Methylomagnum ishizawai: one gene and its partner. The main gene of each other region encodes a partner of the protein of the gene in region 2 in a complex. Links are inferred from orthologs where the notes say so. Each region holds a gene or a part of one and is shown on either strand. Other genes may lie near its edges.

Region 1 (11,999 bases), 4.0 Mb from region 2 along the record:
TCAAGCCCGCCAGCGCCTTGATATCGGCGATATCCCAGAACACGGCGGTAGCGACGATCCCGAGCAGCAAACTCGCCAAGGCCAGATAGCGTACCCGGAACAATAGCTTGCCGAGCTGCGCCTCGCGCCAGGCCAGCATCGGCCCGATCCCGGCCAGCAGGCAAATCGGGGTCATCAAGGGCGCGAACACGCTAGCGAAATAGGGCGAACCCACCGAAATCTTGCCCAGCTTCAAGGCGTCCAGCAGCAAGGGATACAACGTCCCGAGCAGGATGCTGGCGCTGGCCGTGACCAACAGGATATTGTTCAGCAATAAGAGGTTTTCCTTGGAGACGAAGCCGAATTGGGCGGTATCGCGGATAGCCGGGGCGCGTAACCCGTACAACAGCAAGGAACCGCCTACCACCAGGGCCAGCAACACCAGGATGAACAAGCCCCGCGCCGGATCGGAGGCAAAGGCATGGACCGAAGTCAGCACACCCGAGCGCACCAGGAACGTCCCCAGCAAACTCAAGGAAAAGGCGAAGATCGCCAGCAATACCGTCCAGGCTTTGAACGCGCCGCGCTTCTCGGTCACGGCCAGGGAATGCAGCAAGGCCGTCGCCACCAGCCAAGGCATGAACGAAGCGTTTTCCACCGGGTCCCAGAACCACCAACCGCCCCAACCCAGTTCGTAATACGCCCACCACGAACCCAGCACGATACCCGCCGTCAGGAACACCCAGGCGATCAAGGTCCAGGGCCGCGACCACCGCGCCCAGGCCGAATCTAGCGAGCCGCCCAGCAAGGCCGCAATGGCGAAGGCGAACGCCACCGACAAACCCACATAGCCCATGTACAGCATGGGCGGATGGATGGTCATACCGAAATCTTGCAACAAGGGATTGAGGTCGTTGCCGTCGGCGGGGGCCGGGACGATGCGCTCGAATGGATTCGAGGTCAGCAGGATGAACAGCAAAATCCCGACGCTCACCAGCCCCATCACGCCCAAAACCCGCGCCTGGAATTCCAGCGACAAGCCCCGGCTGAACCCCGTCACCATCACCGTCCACAAGCCCAGGATCAAGGCCCACAACAGCATGGAGCCTTCGTGCGCCCCCCAGGTGGCCGAGATGCGGTAATACAAGGGCAGGCTGCTATTGGAATGCTGGGCCACGTACAGGACCGAAAAATCATGGTTGACGAATGCCGCCACCAGACAGCCGAACGACACCGCCAGGAACAGGAATTGCGCCCTCCCGGCGGCGGGTCCGACCGCCATCCAGGCGGGAATGCGCCGCGCCGCGCCCAGCAAGGGATAGGTCGCTTGCATCAGCGCGGTCAGCAAGGCCAGGATCAAAGCCAGATGTCCGAGTTCGGGGCTCATTTCTTCCACCCTGAGTAGTCGATGGGCGCTTGGCCGTTGTGTTTGAGGGAATCGGCGACTTCGGGCGGCATATAGTTCTCGTCGTGCTTGGCGAGGACTTCGCCGGCCTCGAACACGCCCGCCGGGTTGAGCTGGCCGATGGAGATGATGCCCTGCCCTTCACGGAACAAATCCGGCAGGATGCCGGTGTAGACCACCTGCACCGTGGCCGGGCCACCGTCGCTGAGGGTGAAATGGACGGTAGTGCCGTTGGCCTCGCGCTGCACCGTGCCCGGCACCACCAGCCCGCCGACCCGGAACGGATAGCCCTTCGGCGCTTCCCCGGCGGCGACCTGGCTGGGCGTGTAGAAATACAAGAGGTTCTTCTGGAACGCGGTCAGGGCCAGGAAGGCGGCGACGCTGACGCCCACCAGGATCAGCCCCACCACGGTCATGCGTTTTTGGCGCGGGGTCATCATGACGGCCTCCGTTGCGCTTCTTGTTTCAGGCGGCGGGCGATGGTTTTCAGCACCTCGGCATGGCGTTTGAGGGGTGCCAGCAGATTGAGGACCAGGATCACGGCCATTAGGCCATAGGAGGTCCAGACATAGAGGGCGTAGCCGCCCATGGAGAAGAATTCGTTCCAGTTCATTGCGATAGCGGATGTGGATGGAAGGAGGGACCGGCGCGGAACGCTTGGGGAGCCGCCCCATCGGGGGCTGGGATGCGAGGCGGGATATTCTAGCGGTTCGGCGGGGGTTTGGCTGTGAAATGCTGGGTGTCCCGCAGCGGGATGCGGCACGGCGGAACATCCCACCGCCCGTTGGAGCGGCTTATCCACCCGCCTTCTCGAACCCCAGCACCGCATACCGCAATACCCCCAAGCGGCTGGCCCATTCGGCGAACAAAGTCTCCGCCGCCGCCGACACGCTGGGCAGGGTGAACTCTTTGGCCAGCTTGCGGATGAAATCGTAGGTCGGCAGGGTCTCCCCGGTAATATCCCGCTCCACGCTTACGGCGAACCCGGTTCCTTGCGCCAACCGGCGGTAATCCTCCAATCCATGGCGGAAATCGCAACGCCCATAAAACCCCAAGGTCGCGGGCCACATCCCCGCCAAGCCCATGAACGGCTTCAAACCCGCCGTCGGCAGGAAATCCGACAAGGCCAGCCGTCCGCCCGGCTTCAACACCCGGAAAGCCTCCCGGAAGAATCGTTCCCGGCTCGGGAAGTGGAAAATACACTCCACCGCCAGCACCGCATCCAAACTGGCATCCTCGAACGGCAGGGCGCAAGCATCGCCCTCGATCCATTCCAGCGTGTTGCCGGGCCGGGCCACGATGCGGCTCCCGGCCCTTTCGAGTTGGCGCGGATCGATATTCAGCCCGGCCAGGGCCATGCGTTCGAAATTGGCGTTCAAGCTGGCCGTGGTGCCGCCGAAGCCGCAACCCGCATCCAACACCTTCATGCCATCGGTCACGCCCGCCGCCTGATACACCAACCGCGACAAAGCTTCGGCGGCTACCGCGAAATCTTCCGGCGTGCCGGTCGCGGCCTTAGGTTCGGGCCAATAGCCCCAATGCACATGGCGGCCGAACACTTGTTCCAGGACGGGATGCCCCTCGTCCAACAGCTTGAGCAAAGCATCGAAATACGGCAGGCGGATCGGACTGGACATGGGGCTAGGCTCCTTGGCAATGGAATTTGGATGGCGTCGGCACAGGATGGCCTGTCAGAATACCGGAAAAACCCCTGTCATCCCCCATCGCCCGAGTACCCGTATCCCATGGCTTCCCCGCACGATCCCCGCGCCGCCGCGCTCGACAGTTTCATCGCCCGCCATCCCGGCATCCTGGCGGGCGGCGGTCCCGCCGCCGTGTTCCGCGCCCTGCCCGGCGCTTATCTGGACGCGCTCCCACCGCGCCCCGTCCATTATTACCAAACCGACAAGCCCGGTGCCGACGCCCTGGCCCGGCTCGGGCTCGAAGTCCGCACCGACGAACCCGCCTCCCCCGCCTCCCTCTGCCTCGTGTTCGCCACCAAGCACAAGGAAGAAGTCCTCCACCACTACGCCCGCGCCGCCGCGCTGCTGGACGAAGGCGGCAGCTTGATCGTCAGCGCCGCCAACGACCTGGGCGCGCCCTCGCTGGAACGCCGTTGTGCCGAGTTGATGGGCGGCGTCGAAACCTATAGCAAGCACAAATGCCGGGTGTTCCTGGCCCGCAAAGACCCGGCCAAGCTGGATCGCGGCCTGTTGGAAACATGGTTGCAAGGCGGGGATTGGCACGGCATCGCGGATACCGGCTTGATGAGCCGCCCCGGCCTGTTCAGTTGGAAGGCGCTGGACCTGGGTTCGCGCCTCCTGGCCCGCCACCTGCCGGACGATCTGGCCGGGCGCGGGGCCGATCTGGGCGCGGGCTATGGCTATCTGAGCCGGGAAATCCTGGCCCGCCCGCGCCAGATCGCCGAACTGCACCTGTTCGAATCCGAACACAAGGCGCTGGACGCCGCCCGCCGCAACCTGGAAGGACACCCGGCAGCGCAATTCCATTGGGCCGACGTGACCCTGGGCTTGCCGGTGTCGCGCTTGGATTTCGTGGTGACGAACCCGCCGTTCCACACGGGACGGGCGGCGCTGTCGGCGCTGGGCCGGGCCTTCGTGCGGGCGGGCCTCGCGGCGCTCAAACCGGGCGGGCGCTTGTTCCTGGTCGCCAACCGGCATCTGCCCTATGAGCCGGAAATCGAAGCCCTGGGAGCGCGGGCGGCCACCCTGGCGGAAGCCGAGGGCTTCAAGGTCATCCTGGCCCTAAAGCATTGATTGCGCAATGGAAACCGGCCCCACCGCCCCGCCCGGCACGGCTAGAAAAGAGTTGCAAGATCATCGGCTCTTTGGCACTCTCTCAAGCCCAGGCCGGGTGCCCAAGATAATAGCGATGAAACCACCCTGGCGACCTTTTATCCAGGGTGTCTTCCGACCCAAGCAAACCCCGTGCGCCGGGGTTTCAAACAAAGGCGTTTATGGACGGCGACGACCAAACCTATCGGACCACCAATATGCCGGACCCAATTGATCGAAACCCTCCGTAACCACCGGAAACGGGCCGCTGGCAAGACGTCCCAGCCCCGCTGCCGCCAAACATTGGCTTTACTCCTGCGGGATTCCGCCCTTACAACAACCACCTAATAATGATTATATGCTAACCGCCATAGCCGTTTTATTAGTCCTAGCGCTGGTTTATTTCCTATACAAGTTTGCATGGTCCCCCCAATCCACCCGTCACCACGCGGTGGACCAGCCACGCCCCGATATTCCGCCCCGGCTCCAAACCCAGGCCGAACCCGCCTCGGAAACCCCGGCAACCACCTCCCAACTCCGCACCGCCGAACCGCCGCCACCGGCCAGCGAACCCGTTCCCGCCGCAGCGCAAGTGGCCGAGCCTCCCGCCGTGGCGGTGGTGCCGGTCGCCGCCGTACCAACTGTGGCACCGCGCCCGGCCTGGGTGCCGGAGGATTCGGTGCTGCGCCGCCATTTCATGCAGCACACGGCCCTGATGGCGCAGACCGTCGCCGGTCCCCGCCCCGGCGATAGCGTCCTGATCCGCCATCATGGGCAATTGGTCCAGAGCCGCATCGACGCCTGCCTGCGCGACGAAGCCAGCCTGCTCAAGCTGCGGGCCGATTACGCGGCCCGGATCGCGGCGCTGGCCGTGACCGCGCCTCCGACCCCGGTCGCGCCGACCGCCACCGTTATCGAAGCGCCGACGCCGGTCGAGGAACCCCTTGTTGCTACCACCGCCGCTCCAATCCCAGCCGAAACCGCGCCAGTCGCCGCCCCACCCGTCCGCACCCCGCGCCCGGCCTGGGTGCCGGAAGATTCGGTGTTACGCCGCCACTTCATGCAGCACACGGCCCTGATGGCGCAGACCGTCGCCGGTCCCCGCCCCGGCGATAGCGTCCTGATCCGCCATTATGGGCAATTGGTCCAGAGCCGCATCGACGCCTGCCTGCGCGACGAAGCCAGCCTGCTCAAGCTGCGGGCCGATTACGCGGCCCGGATCGCGGCGCTGGCCGTGGCCGCGCCTCCGGCCCCGGTCGCGCCGACCGCCACCGCCGTCGAGACGCCGACGCCGGTCGAGACGCCCGCCGCCGCCCAGGCACCGCGCCCGCCGCTGATTCCCCAGGATTCCGTACTCCGCAGGCATTTCCTGCACCACGTCCTGCATATGCTGAAATCGGTCGCCCCGCCCCGCCCCACCGACAGCGTGTTGATCCGCCATTACGAGCAATGCCTCGATAGCGAATTCAACGCCTGCCTGCGCGACCCGGCACGGCTGGAACGGCTGATCGCCCGCTATGGGACGAGCAGGACGGCCAGAGCCGCGTAAACCCAGCACCGGGCAGGGACGCCCGGCCCCTTCCGCGCCAGGGCGGACCCAACCCGAACAGCCCGCCCCCCGCCCCCAGACTCAAGCCCAGACATCGAGGTGATGGCCGAGCGACCCGGAGGGCGTGGCCGAGGCGATGAGTTGGAGCGCGTCCTGCCCCTCTTGCTTGGCTTGGTCGTGGGCCATCTTCATCACCGAAGCGCCGATCTTCTCTTGCAGCTTGCTGTCGTTCATGGCCTGGGCCAAGCCCATCAAGCCCGAATCGGAAAGACCCGAAATATCCATGGATGTCCCCTGGGTGTTGGTTCATAGGCTAAGGCTAGAGCATTTTTGGTTTGGGTTTACGCCCAGCCGTGGGCATATCCCCATGCCCACCATTTTTGGGCTATCCCGGCGGACACGGAATACATGCCCACCCTACCAATGGCGTGGAAATGCCCTGGCGGAAATCCCGACGCCGCACCGGCCCGGTCCCGCTCATCCGCCGTCCGCCGCGCCCAGCATCCGGGTCCGCCACCGGATGGGTACGAGTCCCGCCACCACGTATAGGACCGCCATTAGCACATACACCAGATAGCTGGCATGGGGGCTGTGGAAGGCGATGGCTATGCCCAGGGCATAGAACGGCGGCCCGACCAGCAAGCGGCGGTTGGCCTGGCGGATGACCTCGGGACCGAGGTCGGGTTTGACCAGCCGGTGGTTGCGGACGGCGTAGAGCCAACTGGCGTGCAGGGTCAGCGAGGCCAGGATCATATTACAACCGTAGATGATGCTGGCCACGGCGTATTGATGATGCTCGCCAAGCATGGCGGCGGAGAACGGCAGCAGCGAAATCCAGAACAGGAAGCAGATATTGATCCACAGGAAGCGGTTGTCGGTGTGGGTCAGGTGGTGGAGATCGGCGTGCTGGTCGATCCAGAACACCGCCGCCACCGCGAAGCTGATGGCGTAGCTCAGCACCTTGGGCCAGAGTTCCAGCAGCGCCTTGTGGAGTTCGGCGGCGGAACCGGCCCCCGTGACCTCGTCGGCGATGATTTCCAGCACGAGGAGGGTCATCACGATGGCGAACACGCCATCGCTCAGGGATTGCAAGCGGCCTTTCTCGAAGCCGTGGCCATTGTGTTCGGACATGGGGGGTTGCTCCTGGCGGCATGTGAAAGCGATGGCGATAGCCTACTTAAATCGGTCCCCGCAAACAGCGCCGCTGAGACCGGATTTTGCGGCTTGAAGGGCAGCGTGCCCGAACGGCTCATGCCTATCGCTGAATTTGTATTATATTGATTCGGATGCCGTTTCAGCCAACCGAGATCATTGCCATGTGTAAGAATAAAAATCCCTTGCTTGGAAAAGGTCATAAGGATTTTAGCGCCTTCAAAGCCCGGGAAGGAGAAACCACGGCCAGCGCCAATCCCACCCAACTCGGCGCGATTCCCCGTAAGAACCCTTTGCGGGGCGGAGAGTCCAAAAAATGGGTGAAAAAAACCCTATCGAGCCGCCAGGAGGTGCTTATTGAATGCATTACCGGTGAAATCTACCGTTATTTGATCGGCCCCCTCCAGCCCAAGATCAGGACCGGCGACGGCAATAATATCCTGTCGGAGTTCGTTCCATACCGCTCGGTGCGAGATATCCTCGACCGCGCCAAACACCAGGCGAAGGCCATGGCGTTCAAGGAAGCTTTCATTCAAGGGCAGCGGGGTTTCATGCTGGTTTTGTTCTCTTCCATCATGCTGGAAGAAAACGACCTCTCGGACCAAAACTATGGGCTTGCGATCCCTGCGGACGAAAATGGGGAAGTGCGTGAATCGGAGGTGGAAACCTATCTGGAATTCATCAAGATCGACCACGGGCAATCCCTCAATTCCATGCGCATCGCCGCCGCCAAGAAACTCTCGTTCGCGCCGGTGAAATATTTCCCGGCCCCGTCCGACGCCGACCTCGACGAGCGGGGCATCGACAAACGGACCAAGGATAATAGGAAATCCATCTATACTACCAAGCGCAAATATGTACTGGTCCCCGAATTCATAGACCGGGCGCTGACGCATTTTTTATCCGGCTATATCGACAAAGACTGCATCAAAGAATTGAATTATTTGCCGAGTACCTTGCCGATCTTCGATGGCAGGCTCCTGAGTTTTTACGATGGGATCCACGATAAGTACGATATATGCGAGGATGGGAAATATTGGGCCATCGCCAAACTGATATTCACGGACGACACGGTTTATTCGGGCATCGCCGAGCGCGCCTCGGACCCCGGCGAGAATCCCGCCCTGCAACAACGTATCCGCGACAAAATCATCGAAAACAAACGCGCCCTCAAGGAGGCGGTGGCACCGGACCCGGATTTCTTCGCGTTCTGCCACCAGAACCAAGCCGCGATCCGCTTGGAGATTCAACGCTCCTTGGAGAGGATCGTCCACAACCGCTCCGGCGAGATCAGCGCACGCTATGAGGGTTTAAGCGCCTTGGGGGGAGTCTCGCCCGACTTCGAGGCGGCCATCGATATTGGCAAAAATTTGGCGGCGCTCCATGCCGATTCCGGGTTCCGGGAAGAGGCGGATGATTTCTTCGTGGATATCATAAATGATATTCAAACCAGGGATTGGAGCGTCAGGGGTGGTGGCTATGAAATCCAATTCATGAAAGAGAGGCGGAAGATCAGGAAAAAGGTTCCCGACCATGTGGCGGATATGCATATCAGTTGCGAGCGGTATCTACAAACTCCAAATTACCGGGCATTAAGAACCCTGCTGGATATTTCCTGTATCGTCCATGCCGCACGGCGTGGTTCAAGTTTATTCCGATCCAGGGAAACCGAGAAGTTTTACGGCGACATCATGGAGCGGCTGGGTTCGCTGGAGGGCAAGCTCTCCGAATCCCGCAACAGGCCGACTTTGCGCCATCTCGTGAACAAATACGAGCGCGAGGATGAGCGCTTTTTCAATTTTTTCAAAGAAAGCCGATAAGCTTGAAAAATCGCCGGGGTTATGGCGTGGTTCATGGGCCAGCCCTTTCAAAGTGACTACTTCTTACCCGTAAGCAATTGATAAGTCGAGACATGGGGCTGCTTTGGATCGTAGGGGGGCTTGGATTTTGGCTGTTTGGGACCCCTCGAATGCTTCCTCAGGGCGCGGAGATTGACGTTGCGGGCGGTTTCGCGCAGCCAGGCGGCGAACCCGGACGGGGTGCGGGCGGCGACGGATACCCAATCCAAGGCCTCGCCCAGCTGGACGAGGGCGAGGAAGGTGGCGGCGATCTCGTGGGCAATGTAATACCCGGAAACATCCTTGGATACCGGCTTTGGGTGGACGCAATCCAGCGCCGAGATCATCACCGAGGAAATGTTATAGGCCACCAGGGCCAGGGCGAATCCGAACAGGGCGGCCTTGGGATAGGCCAGGGTTTCGATCTCGGAATTGAAATGCCTTTCGACGTGTTGGAACGCGGTTTCCAGGGTCCACCTTCGGCGGTAAAGGTCGGCGATGGTGGTGGCGGGAATGTCGGCGGGCAGATCGGTGATCATAAAGATAGGTAGCTTTGCCCGGCCCGGATCACGCGGGCGACTGCATCCGCCACGGTTATGGAAGTAATTTCAAAGCGATGGCTTTGGAGAGCCTCATGCTCATTGTTTCCACCGCAAGCAGATACCGGCTGATGACCAAGCATATCATGGCGGTCGTGACCAATATCATACCCGCCGTTATGGCTTTTCCCAGGCCCAATCCCGGCAATGCGATCAACAAAAAGGACGACCATGAGCATATGACAACGATCTGTATCAGATAGAGGGGGAACGATATTTTCCCCAGGAAAAGCGAAAGGCCGGAGGAAAGCAGCGCTTTGAGGCGTGGGGATAAAGCCACCGCCAGCACGATACTCGCCGCCATGAGGCACATCACTTTCGGGTGGTTCTCGAACCCCCTATGCCAAGTCGATATATACCCATCGGTGGCGATGATCGCGAATGCCAATACCTCGGACCCGACGGAAGTAAAGTCGCGCTTATCGAAGTGCGATTTATTGAGTTCGCATAGGATATAGCCCAGCCAGAAACAGGCTAGCTTTTGATTTTTCAGGTAGAAGAAAACCAATAGAATAAGCGCGACAAGCCAGTTGGCTTTGCCATGGCTTCTATAGATGGCGATGAACGCATAGAGCATATATGAACCGAGCAGTTCAGTCTGCATGGTCCATAAACTTGAGTTATAGCTGGTTTTCGGCTGATATTCGAAAAAGCACTCGTAGAAGGCAAACGTCAGCATCCCGCCGAAGTTTGGTTGGGTGTGGAAGTGGTCGCCGATCCAATTATAGGTACGGGCATCCCACCGCATTAGATCGGCCAAATATCGGGCCGCGTCTTTGTTGAAGATCAAATGCGCCTTCATCAGCAAAAACGCGATCAGGGAGACAGCGAATACCGGGATGGCCAGCCTGAAATATCTCGATGTGGTGGCCACGAGCAGACTGCCGCCCTCCCCATAAACCCCTTTCACGCTCAAGGCGAAACCGGAAATCACGAAAAAGACAGATACCGCGAGGCCACCGTCGGTGATGAACGAGTTCCATGGGCCTTTGTATTCCGGTAGATATTCGAGCAGGAAAGCGCCCACCAAGTGGTGTAGAAACACCACGATACAGGCCCATCCCCTCAGCCCATCCAGCCATTCCAGTCTTGTTTTGATGGGCATGGAGTGCGCTAGATGGCCGGGATTCTCATATATATCGGTTTGAAAGGCACTGCGCGGGTTATGGTTTGAGCAGATATTTATAGCGTTTATGCGTAGTATAAATAAAAAGGCGGGGCCAGTATTTTATATAGCAACCCCGCCAAAGCCTATATTCCCCTACTCCGAATACCGCTCATACAACCGCATCAACATTCCCAATTCCCCCTCCTGCGGCACGCACCAGCCCTCCAACTGGATATCCTTGAGGATTTGCCGACCCTGGTCGTCCTCCGCCATATTCAGGAAGGTCTGGGTAATGTCGTCCTTCTGCGCCGCGATGGCCGGATCGATACACAGCAAATGGAAAGCGAACTGGGTATCGCTCTCGTCCACCACGCGGGTATTGCCGCGGGTCAGCCCGGACAGCCCGTAATAGGTTTTCTTGAGCATGAACAACACGTCCGCCTGCTGCTTCAGCAGCATTTGCAGCGCCTTGATCTCGTTGCCCGCGAAATGCTGCTGGAAGCGCGAGGAATCCAATCCGTTCTCGTCGCACAAGAACCGCCCCAGTACATAGACGAAACTCCCCTGCGAAGCCGTCACCGCCTGCGCTTCGGGCAGATCGGCCAACGTCCTGGGATCGTCGGCCCGCATCACGATCACCACCTCATCGGCCTCGCCGACCGGACGCAGCAGCGGGATGAAACCCCGCTTCTGCATCATCGCGCATGCCTCGAACGGCTTGGCGAACAGCAAATCCACCACCTCCTGGCCCAGTTCGCGCCCGGCGGGCAATTGCTCGAAATGGATCGCCCGCTGCAAGCGCCGTTGCAGATAGGTGTTCAGCAGATACCAGCCGCTCAACTGCGCGCCCACTTGCAGGCTGGCGACGAAATTCAGCTTGCCGCCGGCGGGCGCGGCCTCGGCGGGTTTGGCCGCCGCCCGCACCGAACTCACCACCGAGGGCTGGGCACCGCCGCTACGCTCGGACGGCAGCTTCACGTCGGCAGTCAGGAATCGGCCCAGCCCCGTGATCTTGAACAGCATCGCCACCATGCGGTTGGGATTTTCCACCTCGATCTTGATGCCGCGCTTCTCCCATTCCTCGAACAGCTTCAAGAGCAGGGACAAGCCCATCGAATTGACCCGCTCCACCTTGATGAAATCCAGCTTCACGCGGGTGCTGGATTCGACCCCGCGCAATTGGTTGAGCGCGGGGGCCGAATGGGCGTCCACCGAACCGATCAGCTCGTAGCAACGCAGTCCCGCTTCGCTGGCAGGCAAGGGATTAATGGAAAGTAAATCTGCTAGCGTCATGGCTGACGACCTCATCGTGTTCGCTGTGGTAAAGGAACTGGAACCCGGTACGCAGGCCGATCTGCGGCGACCTGTTCAAGTCCCAAAGCGTGGTGATCTGGGTGCTGCGGTGCGGGGTGACGCGCACCTGCAAGTAATCCGACATACGCCACATCAGGTACAAGCCCGCGCCGCCGACACCGGCCTCGACGCCCTCGGCCAGGGTGTGGGTGAGATGGTCGAGGAAGATCGCCGGGGTCAGGGTACCCCAGTTGTCGGTGACGGACAGGCCCACGGTTTCC
Region 2 (12,187 bases):
GGTAGAGGTCGATCAAGCCGGAGCCGGTTTCGGCGCTGAAATCGTCCAGGTCCAGGGTTTCCGGGCTTTTTTCCAGCTTGGGGTAACTGCCGCCAGTGGCGATCAAGAGATAATCGAAGTCCAGCGCCCGGCCCGCGACCGTCAAGGCACGATCGGTATTCCATTGCAACAAGGCCAGTTCGTCGATAGGCAGCGCGGCCTGGACATGGCGGAAGCCGAAGCGTTGGCCCAAGGCGGCGAACGGCACCTGGAACTCGGCCAGCGGTCGGCGGAAGCTTTCATGGAGATGGGTGATTTTGAGATGGTGGGGGCGGGGGTCGATCAGGACGAGATCGGCGTCCGGGCGCTGTGTCCTGAGGGCCGATAAAGCTGCCAAGCCCGCATAGCCGCCGCCCGCGACCACGACCCGCAAGCGCCGCCTGCCTGGAATATAAAAAGGCATGAGCATGGTGATCCGTTCCGGTTTCGGCGTGGGTTGAGAATTCCGTTGCTGGGATAGACCGCCCGTGGTGGGGGAAAATTCAGCGTAAGCCCGGCCCGCTTTCTGAGATAATGCGCCCCCATGTCCGTCACCCGTCCATCGCATCGCCCCATGACCGGGACTCTCCCCGCCCTCGAAGCCCACCGACTCGAATGCCTGCGCGGCGATATCCCGCTGTTTTCGGGGCTGAGTTTCGGCGTCGCGCCCGGTCAGATCATGCAGGTCGAAGGGGCCAACGGCAGCGGTAAAACCAGCCTGCTCCGCATCCTGGCCGGGCTGAGTCCCCCGCACGAAGGCGAAGTGCGCTGGCGCGGCACCCGCATCGCCCACCGGCGCGCGGCCTTCTTGGCGGAAATCGGCTATCTCGGCCATCATCTGGGCTTGAAAGCCGAACTCTCGGTAGGCGAAAACCTGCGTTTCGCCTTCGCCCTGAACGGCTTGGACCTGGACCCGCAAAAACTGGAGCAAGCCCTGGACCAAGTGGGCCTCCTGGACCGGATGGATTTGCCGGTCCGCGCCCTCTCCGCCGGGCAGCGGCAGCGGGTGGCGCTGGCCCGGCTGGTGTCGTCCCCGGCGGCGTTGTGGATACTCGACGAACCGTTCACCGCGCTGGATGTCGGCGGCATCGCCCTAGTCCAGCGCCTGCTCGAACACCATGCCGCCCGCGGCGGCCTCGCGGTCCTCACTTCCCATCAAGCGGTCGAGCTACGCGGCGGCTTGGTCAAACTGACCTTGGCATGAACGAACTTCTCCGCGCCTTCCTGGCCCTGCTACAGCGGGATTTGCTCCTGGCGTTCCGGCACCGGGGTGAATTGGTCAATCCCTTGCTGTTCTTCATGATCGTGGTGACGCTGTTCCCTTTGGGCGTCAGCCCGGAGGAAGCCTTGCTGCGCAAAATCGCGCCGGGCGTGATCTGGATCGCGGCCCTGTTGGCGGCGCTGTTCTCGCTGGAAAACATGTTCCGCTCCGATTTCGACGACGGCGCTCTGGAGCAAATCGCCCTCAGCCCGCATCCCTTGGCGGTGCTGGTGCTGGCCAAGGTGTTGGCGCATTGGCTGGTGAGCGGCCTGCCCATGTTGCTGATGGCCCCGCTGTTGGCGCTGTTCCTGGCCCTGCCCACTCCGGCGGTTTACGCCCTGGAAATCACCCTCCTGGTCGGCACGCCGTTGTTGAGCTTGATCGGGGCCATCGGCGTGGCTTTGACAGTGGGCCTCAGGCGCGGCGGGGTGTTGCTGACCTTGTTGGTGCTGCCCTTGTATATCCCGGTCCTGATTTTCGCCACCAATGCCGTCGCCGCCGCCGCCGCCGGGATGCCGGTGGAGGGGCAGCTTTATTTCCTGGGCGCTTTGCTGGTCTTGGCGCTCACCCTTGCGCCGCTGGCGACCGCCGCCGCGCTGCGCATCAGCCTGAGTTGACACCATGTGGAACACTATCTGGTTGTTTTTCCATAAACTGGCCTCGCCCAAGCATTTCTACCGCATCTCCGGGAAACTCGTCCCCTGGTTGGGCGGCATCACCTTGATCTTCATGCTGGCGGGGCTTTATCTCGGCCTGTTCGTGGCCCCGCCCGATTACCAGCAGGGACAGAGCTATCGCATCATGTTCGTGCATGTGCCGAGCGCCTGGATGTCGATGTTCATCTATACCTTCATGGCGGTCCTGAGCGCCATCCACCTGATTTGGAACATCAAGCTGGCCGATGTGATGGTGCGCGGCTCGGCGGCCCTGGGGGCGTCGTTCACCTTCCTGGCCTTGGTGACGGGTTCCCTATGGGGCAAGCCGATGTGGGGGGCGTGGTGGGTATGGGATGCGCGGCTGACTTCGGAGCTGATCCTCCTGTTCTTGTACCTGGGTTATATCGCCCTGGTTTCGGCCATCGAGGAGCCGCGTTCGGCGGCGCGGGCCGGGGGGGTGTTGATCCTGGTCGGCGTGGTGAACATCCCGATCATCCATTATTCGGTGGAATGGTGGAACACCTTGCACCAAGGCCCGACCGTGACCAAATTTGACAAGCCCTCCATCCATCCCAGCATGTTGTGGCCCTTGTTGCTGATGGCGCTGGCGTTCCAGTTCTACTATTTCACGGTGGCGCTGATGCGGGCCAGGGCCGAGGTGCTGGACCGGGAGCGGCGCAGCGCCTGGGCGCAGGACGTGGTGGAAGGTGCATAAAAAAAACCCGGTGGGGCGAACCCACCGGGTTTTTTTAAATCTTTCGCGCGGGGCGAACGATTACTTCATGGCGCCTTTACGGAAGCCGCGGTCCAGCTTGTCGTTGATCGCCTGTTCAGCGCGTTGAGCGGCGGCAGCGGCCTTGTTGGCGGCGGCTTCAGCAGCTTGGGCGGAGGACAGCGCTTCGTCGGCGGTGCTCTTCACGGAGGAAATTTCAGCCTTCAAGCCATCAACCTGGGTTTGCAGGTTGGTGATGTCGGACTTGCTGGCGCAGCCCACGGTCAGGCCGGCAGACAACAAAACTGCGGTCAACTTGATTGCTTTCATCATTGCTTCTTTCCTTTTTATTGGATTGGAAAATTTTACGGGACATCGCCGCCCGATAAGGCGACGAATGCCACTCAAGTTTTAGTTTGCCGGGAATCCGGCGCTCTTGCCACCATTATTTTTGCACAACTTAGCCAATTTTCACCAGCATGGCCCCGGTCCGGCCCGGTACCAGGGCGCGACTTCGCTGGCATGTCCTGGATGGCGGTAGTGTGGCGGCTCGCCGGAAAGGCCGATAGGCCAAAGATTACGGGCGGATCAGGCCCTATTGGACGGGGATTCCGGCTCCGTGGCGTGAAGTCCGGCCTGAAGTTAGGTGGCCCATCGTCGCGGGCTGGGTAGCAGTTTATTTCTTGACATTCCCAGGAGATTGCGCCCTTCCGCGTGACATCCCGCCACCGGCCAGCCCGGATTGCCCGGCCCGTTTCCGCGGTAAACTATCCCGGTCGCTTCAGCCAGCTCATCAGGATTACCTCCATGCAGATCGAAACCCGCAAAACCACACCTTATTCGGATCAAAAGCCTGGTACTTCGGGCTTGCGCAAAAAGGTCAAAGTCTTTACGCAGGAGAACTATCTAGAGAACTTCGTGCAATCGGTGTTCGATACCCTGGGTGATGTCGCCGGCCAGACCCTGGTGCTGGGCGGCGACGGACGCTATTTCAACCGCCAGGCCGCACAGACCATCATTAAGATGGCGGCGGCCAATGGCGTGGGACGGTTGTTGGTGGGGCAGGGTGGCCTGCTCTCGACCCCGGCGGCGTCCTGCCTGATTCGCAAATACAAAGCCCATGGCGGTTTCGTGCTGTCGGCCAGCCATAACCCCGGCGGTCCCGACGAGGATTTCGGTATCAAGTACAACGGCATCAACGGCGGCCCGGCCCCGGAAAGCCTCACCAACGCCGTCTATGCCCGCAGCCAGGCCATCACCGAATACAAGATCGCCGCGATCCCCGACCTGGACCTCGATACCTTGGGCGAAACCGCACTCGACGGCATAACCGTGGCCGTGGTCGATCCGGTCGGCGACTATGCCCAGTTGATGGAGCACCTGTTCGATTTCAGCCTGATCAAATCGGCCCTGACCACCGGGGCCATCAGCCTGTGTTTCGACGCCATGCATGCGATCACCGGCCCCTACGCCAAGCGCATCCTGGAAGACCGCCTGGGCGCGATGCCCGGCTCCGTGATAAACGGCGTGCCCTTGGAAGATTTCGGTGGTGGCCATCCCGACCCCAATTTGGTCTATGCCCACGAATTGGCGGCGCTCATGTATGGTCCTGGTGCCCCGACCCTGGGCGCGGCCTCGGACGGCGACGGCGACCGCAACATGATCATGGGCAGCAAGTTCTTCGTGACGCCCAGCGACAGCGTGGCGGTGATGGCGGCCAACGCCCATCTGCTGCCGGGCTATAAATCCGGCCTGCGCGGCGTGGCCCGCTCCATGCCGACCAGCCAGGCCGTGGACCGGGTGGCGGCGGCGATGGGTATCGATTGCTACGAAACCCCGACCGGCTGGAAATTCTTCGGCAACCTGTTGGATGCCCGCAAGATCACCTTGTGCGGCGAGGAAAGCTTCGGCACCGGCTCCGACCATGTGCGCGAGAAGGACGGGCTGTGGGCGGTGCTGTTCTGGCTGAATTTGGTGGCGGTGCGCAAGCAATCGGTGGCCGATATCGTCAAGGAGCATTGGAAGAAGTTCGGGCGCGATTATTATTCCCGCCACGACTACGAAGGCATGGATTTGGCGGCGGGCGAAGGCGTCATGGCCCATCTGCGCGGGCAATTGCCGGACCTGCCGGGGCGGAGCTTTGGGGCTTATAAGGTCGCCTTCGCCGACGACTTCAGCTACACCGATCCGGTGGACGGCAGCGTCAGCGATAAGCAGGGTATCCGCATCGGCTTCGATAACGGCTCGCGCATGGTCTTCCGCCTGTCCGGCACCGGCACCGAGGGCGCGACCTTGCGTATCTACCTGGAACGCTATGAACGCGACCCGGCGCTGCACAATCAGGATACCCAGGTGTTCCTGGCGGATTTGATCGCCCTGGCCGAGCAATTGGGTGGTGTGAAGCAGCGTTCGGGGATGGTGGCGCCTACGGTCATCACCTGAAGCGCGGTCGGTTCGGATTGAAAAAAAGCCCGGCAGGTTGTTATGGCCCACCGGGCTTTTCCTTATCCACCGCTAAGCCGCCCTATCGCGATTTCTCCACCCACCGCTGCGCCATCCGCGCATAGTCCTCCAGGCCCAAGGTCTCCGCCCGCGCATTGGGGTCGATCCCCATGGCCTCGATCTCGCGTTCCTCGAACAAAGTCTTGACCGAGTTCCGCAAGGTCTTGCGGCGTTGGGAAAATGCCGTGGCGACCACTTTGCCCAGCACTTGGGGGTCCACTTCGACCGGCGGCGTCGCATGGGGCATCAGCCGCACGATGGCGGACACCACCTTGGGCCGGGGATGGAAGCTTTCCGGGGGGACTTCGAACAGTTTCTCGGCCCGACAGTGATAACCGGCCATGATGCTCAAGCGGCCATAGTCGGCGGAACCGGGCTCGGCGGCCAGCCGGTCCACCACCTCGTTTTGCAGCATGAAGTGCATATCGTGGATGCCCTCCACCTGCCCGAATAGATGGAACATCAAGGGCGTCGAGATGTTGTAGGGCAGGTTGCCGACCACACGCAACTTTTCGTTCCCTTCCCGCAGGCCGCGGAAATCGAAGCGCAGGGCGTCGGCGCTGTGGAGCCGGAACCTGGGATCGGCGGCGAATTTGCGGCGCAGCCCCTCGGCCAGGTCGCGGTCGATTTCCACGGCGTCCAGGCGGCGGCAATTCGGCAACAGGCTTTGGGTCATCGCGCCTTCGCCCGGTCCGATTTCGACCAGATGCTCCTCCAGGCCCGGCGCAATCGCCATGAGGATACGATGGACCACGGCGGTGTCGCGGAGGAAGTTCTGGCCGAAGCGCTTGCGGGGGATATGGCTCATCGAAGTCGAATAGCGTGGGGGATGGAAGGAGGATTCAGCGGCGGGCGGCCTGCATGGCGATGGCGGTGTCGAGGGCGGCTTCGAGGCTGCCGGCATCGGCCCGGCCACTCCCGGCCAGATCGAGCGCCGTGCCATGATCGACCGAGGTGCGGATGATGGGCAAGCCCAAGGTGATGTTCACCGCCCGGCCAAAGCCCAGGTGCTTCAGCACCGGCAAGCCCTGGTCGTGGTACATCGCTAGCACGGCGTCGGTTTCCGCCAAGTATTTCGGCAAGAACACGGTGTCGGCGGGCAGGGGACCGGACAAGTCCATGCCTTCCGCCCGCAATCGTGCCAGCACCGGCTCGATGGTGTCGATTTCCTCGCGGCCCAGGTGCCCGCCCTCGCCCGCATGGGGATTGAGGCCGCACACCAGGATGCGCGGCGCGGCGATGCCGAAATGGGTCCGCAAATCCCCGTGCAGCACCCGCAGCACGGTTTCCAGGCGGTCGCGGGTGATGGCGCGGCTGACCTCGCCCAGGGGTAGATGGGTGGTCGCCAAGGCCACGCGCAGCCCCGGCGCGGCCAGCATCATGACCGGCTCGCCGCCGGTGATGGCGGCGATGAATTCGGTATGGCCGGTGAAGCCGATCCCGGCTTGGTTGATGACACCCTTGTGGACCGGGCCGGTGATCAGCGCGTCGAAATGCCCGGCCAGACAGGCGCGGCTGCCGTGGTCGATGAGGTCCAGCACATGGGCGGCATTGGCGGGATCGAGCTGGCCGGGCACGACCGGGGCGGCGGTGGGGAACGGCCAGATATTGAGCGTGCCGGGCCGGTGGGTTTCCAATGCGCTATCCGGGCCGATGGTTTCCAGGCGCAAGGGCTGCCCGAGTTGCGCCGCCCGCGCCGCCAACACGCCGGGGTCGCCGACCACCGCGAGGGCGCAGGGCCACGCCTGTTGCGCCACGGCCACGCAGAGGTCGGGACCGATCCCGGCGGGTTCCCCGGCGCTGAGCAGGAGCCGCGGCCTCATCGCAGCGTCTCGGGGACGTAGGCACTGGGCGAAGTCTGATCGTCGAGCCGGATTTCGACATAGGCCTCGTCGCGGATGCGGCGCATCCACAATTCGGTTTCCTCCTCCACCTTGCGCTTGAAGATTTCGTCGCGGGCCTGTTTCTTGAGCAGTTCGCCGGTATCCTGGGATTCCTCGCGCCCCAAAACCTGGATCAAATGCCAGCCGAATTGGCTTTGCACCGGCTCGCTGATCTGGTTCACCGCAAGATGGTTCATAGCTTCTTCGAATTCCGCCACCAAGGCCCCCGGCTGCACCCAGCCCAGGTCGCCGCCCTTGACCGCCGAGCCTTTATCGTCGGAATGGCCGCGGGCCAGGGTGGCGAAATCGTCGCCGGCCTCGATGCGGGCGCGCAGTGCCAGCAGCTTGTTGCTGGCGTCCTCGTCGGTCAGCACCTCGTTGGTCCTGATGAGGATATGGCGTACATGGGTCTTGGTGATGTGTTCGCCGCCCGCGCCCTTGACACTCAACAGCTTGATGATATGGAAACCGCTGGGACTGCGGATCGGGTCGGCGATTTCGCCCTCGTGCATCTTGGGCACCTGCTCGGTGAACAGGCTGGGGAGCTGTCCCAGCTTGCGCCAGCCCAGTTCGCCGCCGTTCAGGGCTTCGCTGGAGTCCGAGGCGGTCATCGAGGCTTGCTTGAAGTCCAAGCCGCCGCGCAGGTCCTGGACCAGTTTCTCGGCCCGTTCCCGCGCCTTCTGCACCTCGGTGGGGGAAGCGGCCTGGGGGGTGGCGATGAGGATATGTCCCAGCAGGTATTCGCTGTCCTGCCCGGCGCTGGATTCGCCCCGCGCCGCCAGCCATTGTTCCACCTCGCGGTCGCTGATCTTGATCTGGCTGTTGACCTGGCTGGCCCTGAGGCGCTGGACCGTGATCTCGCCGCGGATTTGCTCGATGAAATCGGCGTATTCCACGCCCTCCTGGCGCAGCGAGCTACGCAGTTCGTCCGGGGTCATCTTGTTGCGCTGGGCGATTTGCTGCACGGCTTGGCGCAGGGTTTCGTCGTCCACCCGGATGCCCATCTTCTCGGCCAGATGGAGCTGGATTTTCTCGACGATGAGCCGTTCCAGCACCTGCCGGGCCAGGATCGAATCCGGCGGCAACCGGGTATCGCTACGGCTGGCCAGGTTGTGCTTGATCTCGGCGAGTTTCCTATCCAACTCGCTTTCCAGCACCACGTCGTCCTCCACCACCGCCACGATGCGGTCCAGGGAGGTATCGGCCCAGGCCGGGCCGGACAACCACCCCGCCCACAGGGCGAATCCTAGACCGCAGAGATATAGGATTATCGATCCGCGCTTGCATTGCATAAAGGGAGATACCGGAAAACTTGGGGATTAATAATTCTGGAGGATTTCATCGGGCATGCGATAGCCGCTGATCTGGTAGCGCATGAATTCGTCGATGGAATCGCCCAACGAGGCCAGCCCTTTCAATTCCAGCTGGACATAGACGCCATTATTGGCCTGGGTTTGCCCGGAGGAGGATTGGAAGTTATTGATATTGCGGTAGGCGATGAGGCTGAAACGCCAGCAGCAGGTTTCACGCTGGAAGCCCGCGAAGGTTTGCAGGGTCAAATTGTCCACGAGCGAATACTGCCAGCGCCCCAGGACATGCCAACCTTGGGCAACGGGTAGCCGCAGGGAAATATCGGTCAGGTCGATACAGGGGTTGGGATTGACATATTGGTCACTGCCGGTGCCCAAAAGACTGGGTTCACAGGTCAGTGTACTCTGGTTCCTGCGATAACGATAGGCGATATTGAGCAGGGTATTCTGCCGGTCGTTATATTGCAGGGCCGCGATGCCCCGGTCGATCTGGTTTTCATAAGGATTCCATTGTCCGCCGGTATGCACGCTCCAGTTTTCCGTCAGCATGGCGGAGAAGTCGGCGATCAGGTTGGAACTTTTCTGCGATTGGTAGGTCGAGGGTGCCCCCTGCAAAGTCACCCGCCGGTTCGAGAGGTAATAGGCGCTGCCCACGCTGGCCGTCAGCCGGTCCCGGCCTGTGGCCTGGTCGATGAACCGGGTGGTCAGGGCCAGGCTGAACTGGTTGGTGTCGCCGACCCGGTCGCCACCCGTGAAACGGTTTTCGCGGAACAACTGGTAGAAGGTGAAGTCGTAGGCCGAGGAATCGAAGGCCGGGGCGTCGGCCTGGTCGACATAGGGGATATAGTTGTAGAACAGCCGTGGTTCGAAGGACTGGGTCAAGGCTTTTCCTCCCAGGTCGAATTCTCGCTCGAAATACATTCCGCTATCGATGGAGGTGATCGGCACTGTGAAATTCACGGAATCCTTGGCCTGGGTATTGTTCGATTCCGCCCAATACTCGGGGCTTTGCAACCAATACTGGTTGTTCTGCAAGGTGAAGCTGGGGGTGATATAACCCGCCGCGCCCTGGAAGGGATAGAATATCTTGGGTTGCAGCCGGAGTCTTTGGCCGGTGGTACGGTCGATGCCGGAATTCTGGAAGCTATCCAGTTGGACCAGGCTTTGGAATTGCAGCCCGGTGTTGGCGATCCCGGTGCCGTAGTTGAACGCCAATTGCGGCAGGTGGAAATAGGGCCGGGCATTCTTGGCGACGGTGGGGTCGATGGTCTCGAAATAATCGATTTGGGTCCGCAGGGAATACGAATCCCCCTGGTAGAGCATATAGCCGACGCTGGGGATATTGCTGCGGTTGTTGATATTGAAGGTGGAGCCGAGTTGCCCGAGATAGGAATAATCCGAGACGTAGTTGGCGCTGACGTGGCTGCTGAGGTTTTGGCTGAACCGGGTGTCGTTCAATACCGTGGCCTGGCCGCGGGTGGTGCCGGTCAGGTCGTCGTGGGGCACGATATCCAGTTCCACCATGCCCCGCGTGGCTTCGGTGAGATAGCGGAACTGGTTCTTCAACTGGATGCCGCGGTTGGAGAAATAGCGGGGGATGAAGGTGTAATCGTAATTGGGTGCCAGGTTGAAATAATAGGGGACCGAGAAGTTGAAGCCGGAATAGCGGCTATAGCCCAGCGAAGGGACCAGCAGGCCGGATTGGCGGCGGTTGTCGGTGGGGAAGGTCATGTAGGGCGTGTAGAACACCGGCACGTCCTTGAACTCGAACCAGGCGTTCTGGGCCCGGCCCACGCCGGTTTCCTTGTTGATCTTGAGGTCCGAGGCGTGCATCAACCAATCGTGGTTGCCGTTCGGGCAGGTGGTGTAGGTGACGGTTTCGTAGCGCGACAAGGTGTCGCTGTCGAGATGGGTCAGGCGGGCCGCGCCGCGGGCCGGTACCTGGGGCAGCACGAATTGCGAGTTGCGGAACACGCCGCGGTCGGTATCGCTGTCCATGAAGCCGGTGTCGCTGGACAGGGCCAAGCCCTTTTGCATGATCAGCACATTGCCATGGGCGTTGAAGGCGTTGGTCTTCACGTCGCGGGTGGCGAAATCGGCCCAGAGTTTCTGGTCGGCCTGGACCATCTCGACGCCGCCGGCGAAATTGGCGATCTCGCCGTCCAACATCTCGAAATAATTGGACTGGATTTCCAGCGGAGCCTTGTCCCGCGCCAGTTTTTCCTCGGGAGTGAGCAGGAATTCGCTCATGGGCATGAGCCGTGCCCGGTTTGCGCACATGTTTTTCCAGGGATCGACCGGGAACTGGCTGACGATGCGTTCGAGCCGCCGTTCGTCCTCGCGGGTGAGGGTGGTGGCTTCGGCCCAGTTCTCGACCTGCCCGCTGGTGGCGTCCACCACGCGGGCCGCGCCGCGGGGGTCCGGGCCTTCCAGCGAGCAATCCCAGCCTTTGTCGGCGGCTTCCTCGGCCTGGGACGGCAAACAGGTCCAGCCGGGCTGGCGGGGTTTGCTGGCGGCTTGCTCGGCGAGCGGGGCGTTGGCCGGGGGCGCGGCCCGCAGGGCCAGGGGAATCCGTTTCAGGGCGGAAGGGACCGCTTGGGTGACCGGCGCGGGCGCGGTGGCGGGAACCGGGATGACCGCGCGGGCTGGCGCTGGGACCGGGGATTCGGGCGGATTCGGGGGTGGCGCGGCCACGGCGGGTGGCACCGTCGGGGCGGCGGGGGCGGCGCGGTGCGGCGTTTCCGCCTGGAGCGGAGCGGGTTCGGGTTGACTGGGGGCCGCTGTCGGGGGTTCGGGTTGGACGGGCGCGGCCGGGGCCATGGGTTCGTGGCGGAGCGGTTGTGGTTGGGCCTGTACCGGGGGGGGGCGGGCTGGCGCGGGGCGGGGGGCGATACGCTGGGCGGGGTTGTGGGGGCCGCATCGGTTCCGCCTTGCGGGAGGGGTGTTTTCTTTTTGGCGCCGCACACCCATTGGTTATCCGGGCCGGGGGCGCAGTTCCAATCCGCCGCCGCGGCCCAGGCGGACGGCGGTACCACGCCTAAACAAAGGGCCATCGCCAAGCGGCTGCGCGTGAGGTGAATCGGAAAAACCATGCTCTGCGGGAATAATGATCGCCGACGGATTCGCCGTGAGTAGTAGGCCACCCTGGCCGATCCGGGTCGGAGCGCGTGGGGTTCCTGGTTCGGAGTTATCGTCGGGATAGTCTTTATGGTGAAATATCCCGCTTGTTCCCGACAATTCTACCGTATCGTCGGTCCCCGTTAAGCTTTTTTCATCAGCCCACCATCGCCCATGCCCGCACCGGACACACGCCTCGCCCATTTGCTCGCTTGGCTGGGGGACGACCTCGGCCATACCGTCGCCGGGATCGAACCCGCCTCCCAGGACGCCAGTTTCCGCCGCTATTTCCGGGCCAGGATCGGCGCGGACAGCTATATCGTCATGGACGCGCCGCCGCCGCGCGAGAATGTACGGCCCTTCCTCAAGGTGGCCGAACTATTGCGCGGGGCCGGGGTGCGAACCCCCGTGGTCCATGCCGCCGATCCCGAACGGGGGTTTTTGCTGCTGGGGGATTTCGGCACCCAGTGCTATCTCGACCGCCTCGATGCCGATAGCGCCGACGCGCTCTACGCCGACGCCCTCGCCAGCCTGGCGCGGCTGCAAACCGGCGTGGACCCGGCCCGCGCCGGTTTGCCCGCCTATGGTGAAAAGCTCTTGCGTACCGAATTGGGCATTTTCCGCGAGTGGTTCCTGGGCGGATTGCTGCGTCTGGAACCGGACGCCGCCGAAGCCGCCGCCTTGGACCGGGCGGGCGATGCCCTGGTCGCTTCGGCGCTGGAACAACC

What was found.
Region 1: the proteins of ccmB (region 2) and ccmE are in contact, whole or in part, in a solved structure (PDB 8CE8), measured with the Escherichia coli proteins. The link is inferred for Methylomagnum ishizawai from one-to-one orthologs.

Annotation. Positions count from the first base shown.
Region 1 is NZ_FXAM01000001.1:542,834-554,832, reverse strand. What follows is about bases 94-2,855. They hold ccmE (cytochrome c maturation protein CcmE), read right to left. Parts: upstream 1,825-2,855; coding sequence 1,363-1,824; downstream 94-1,362. Other genes in these bases: B9N93_RS02360 (class I SAM-dependent methyltransferase), read right to left, coding at 2,179-2,855; ccmD (heme exporter protein CcmD), read right to left, coding at 1,821-1,997; B9N93_RS02375 (heme lyase CcmF/NrfE family subunit), read right to left, coding at 94-1,366. In the rest of the region: more of B9N93_RS02375, read right to left, coding at 1-93; more of B9N93_RS02360, read right to left, coding at 2,856-3,021; B9N93_RS02355 (class I SAM-dependent methyltransferase), read left to right, coding at 3,130-4,161; B9N93_RS02350 (hypothetical protein), read left to right, coding at 4,631-5,728; B9N93_RS02345 (YjfB family protein), read right to left, coding at 5,810-6,013; B9N93_RS02340 (TMEM175 family protein), read right to left, coding at 6,206-6,859; B9N93_RS02335 (hypothetical protein), read left to right, coding at 7,045-8,700; B9N93_RS02330 (transposase), read right to left, coding at 8,757-9,257; B9N93_RS02325 (acyltransferase family protein), read right to left, coding at 9,313-10,422; B9N93_RS02320 (PhnD/SsuA/transferrin family substrate-binding protein), read right to left, coding at 10,579-11,718; B9N93_RS02315 (SpoIIE family protein phosphatase), read right to left, coding at 11,690-11,999. UniProt on the Escherichia coli protein: Heme chaperone required for the biogenesis of c-type cytochromes. Transiently binds heme delivered by CcmC and transfers the heme to apo-cytochromes in a process facilitated by CcmF and CcmH.
Region 2 is NZ_FXAM01000001.1:4,580,212-4,592,398, reverse strand. What follows is about bases 108-3,057. They hold ccmB (heme exporter protein CcmB), read left to right. Parts: upstream 108-1,218; coding sequence 1,219-1,896; downstream 1,897-3,057. Other genes in these bases: B9N93_RS20650 (Lpp/OprI family alanine-zipper lipoprotein), read right to left, coding at 2,711-2,980; B9N93_RS20655 (heme ABC transporter permease), read left to right, coding at 1,901-2,650; ccmA (cytochrome c biogenesis heme-transporting ATPase CcmA), read left to right, coding at 593-1,222; B9N93_RS20670 (NAD(P)/FAD-dependent oxidoreductase), read right to left, coding at 108-448. Also shown: more of B9N93_RS20670, read right to left, coding at 1-107; B9N93_RS20645 (alpha-D-glucose phosphate-specific phosphoglucomutase), read left to right, coding at 3,455-5,089; 16S rRNA (adenine(1518)-N(6)/adenine(1519)-N(6))-dimethyltransferase RsmA, read right to left, coding at 5,172-5,957; 4-hydroxythreonine-4-phosphate dehydrogenase PdxA, read right to left, coding at 5,992-6,972; B9N93_RS20630 (peptidylprolyl isomerase), read right to left, coding at 6,969-8,324; LPS assembly protein LptD, read right to left, coding at 8,352-11,162; B9N93_RS20620 (aminoglycoside phosphotransferase family protein), read left to right, coding at 11,634-12,187. UniProt on the Escherichia coli protein: Required for the export of heme to the periplasm for the biogenesis of c-type cytochromes.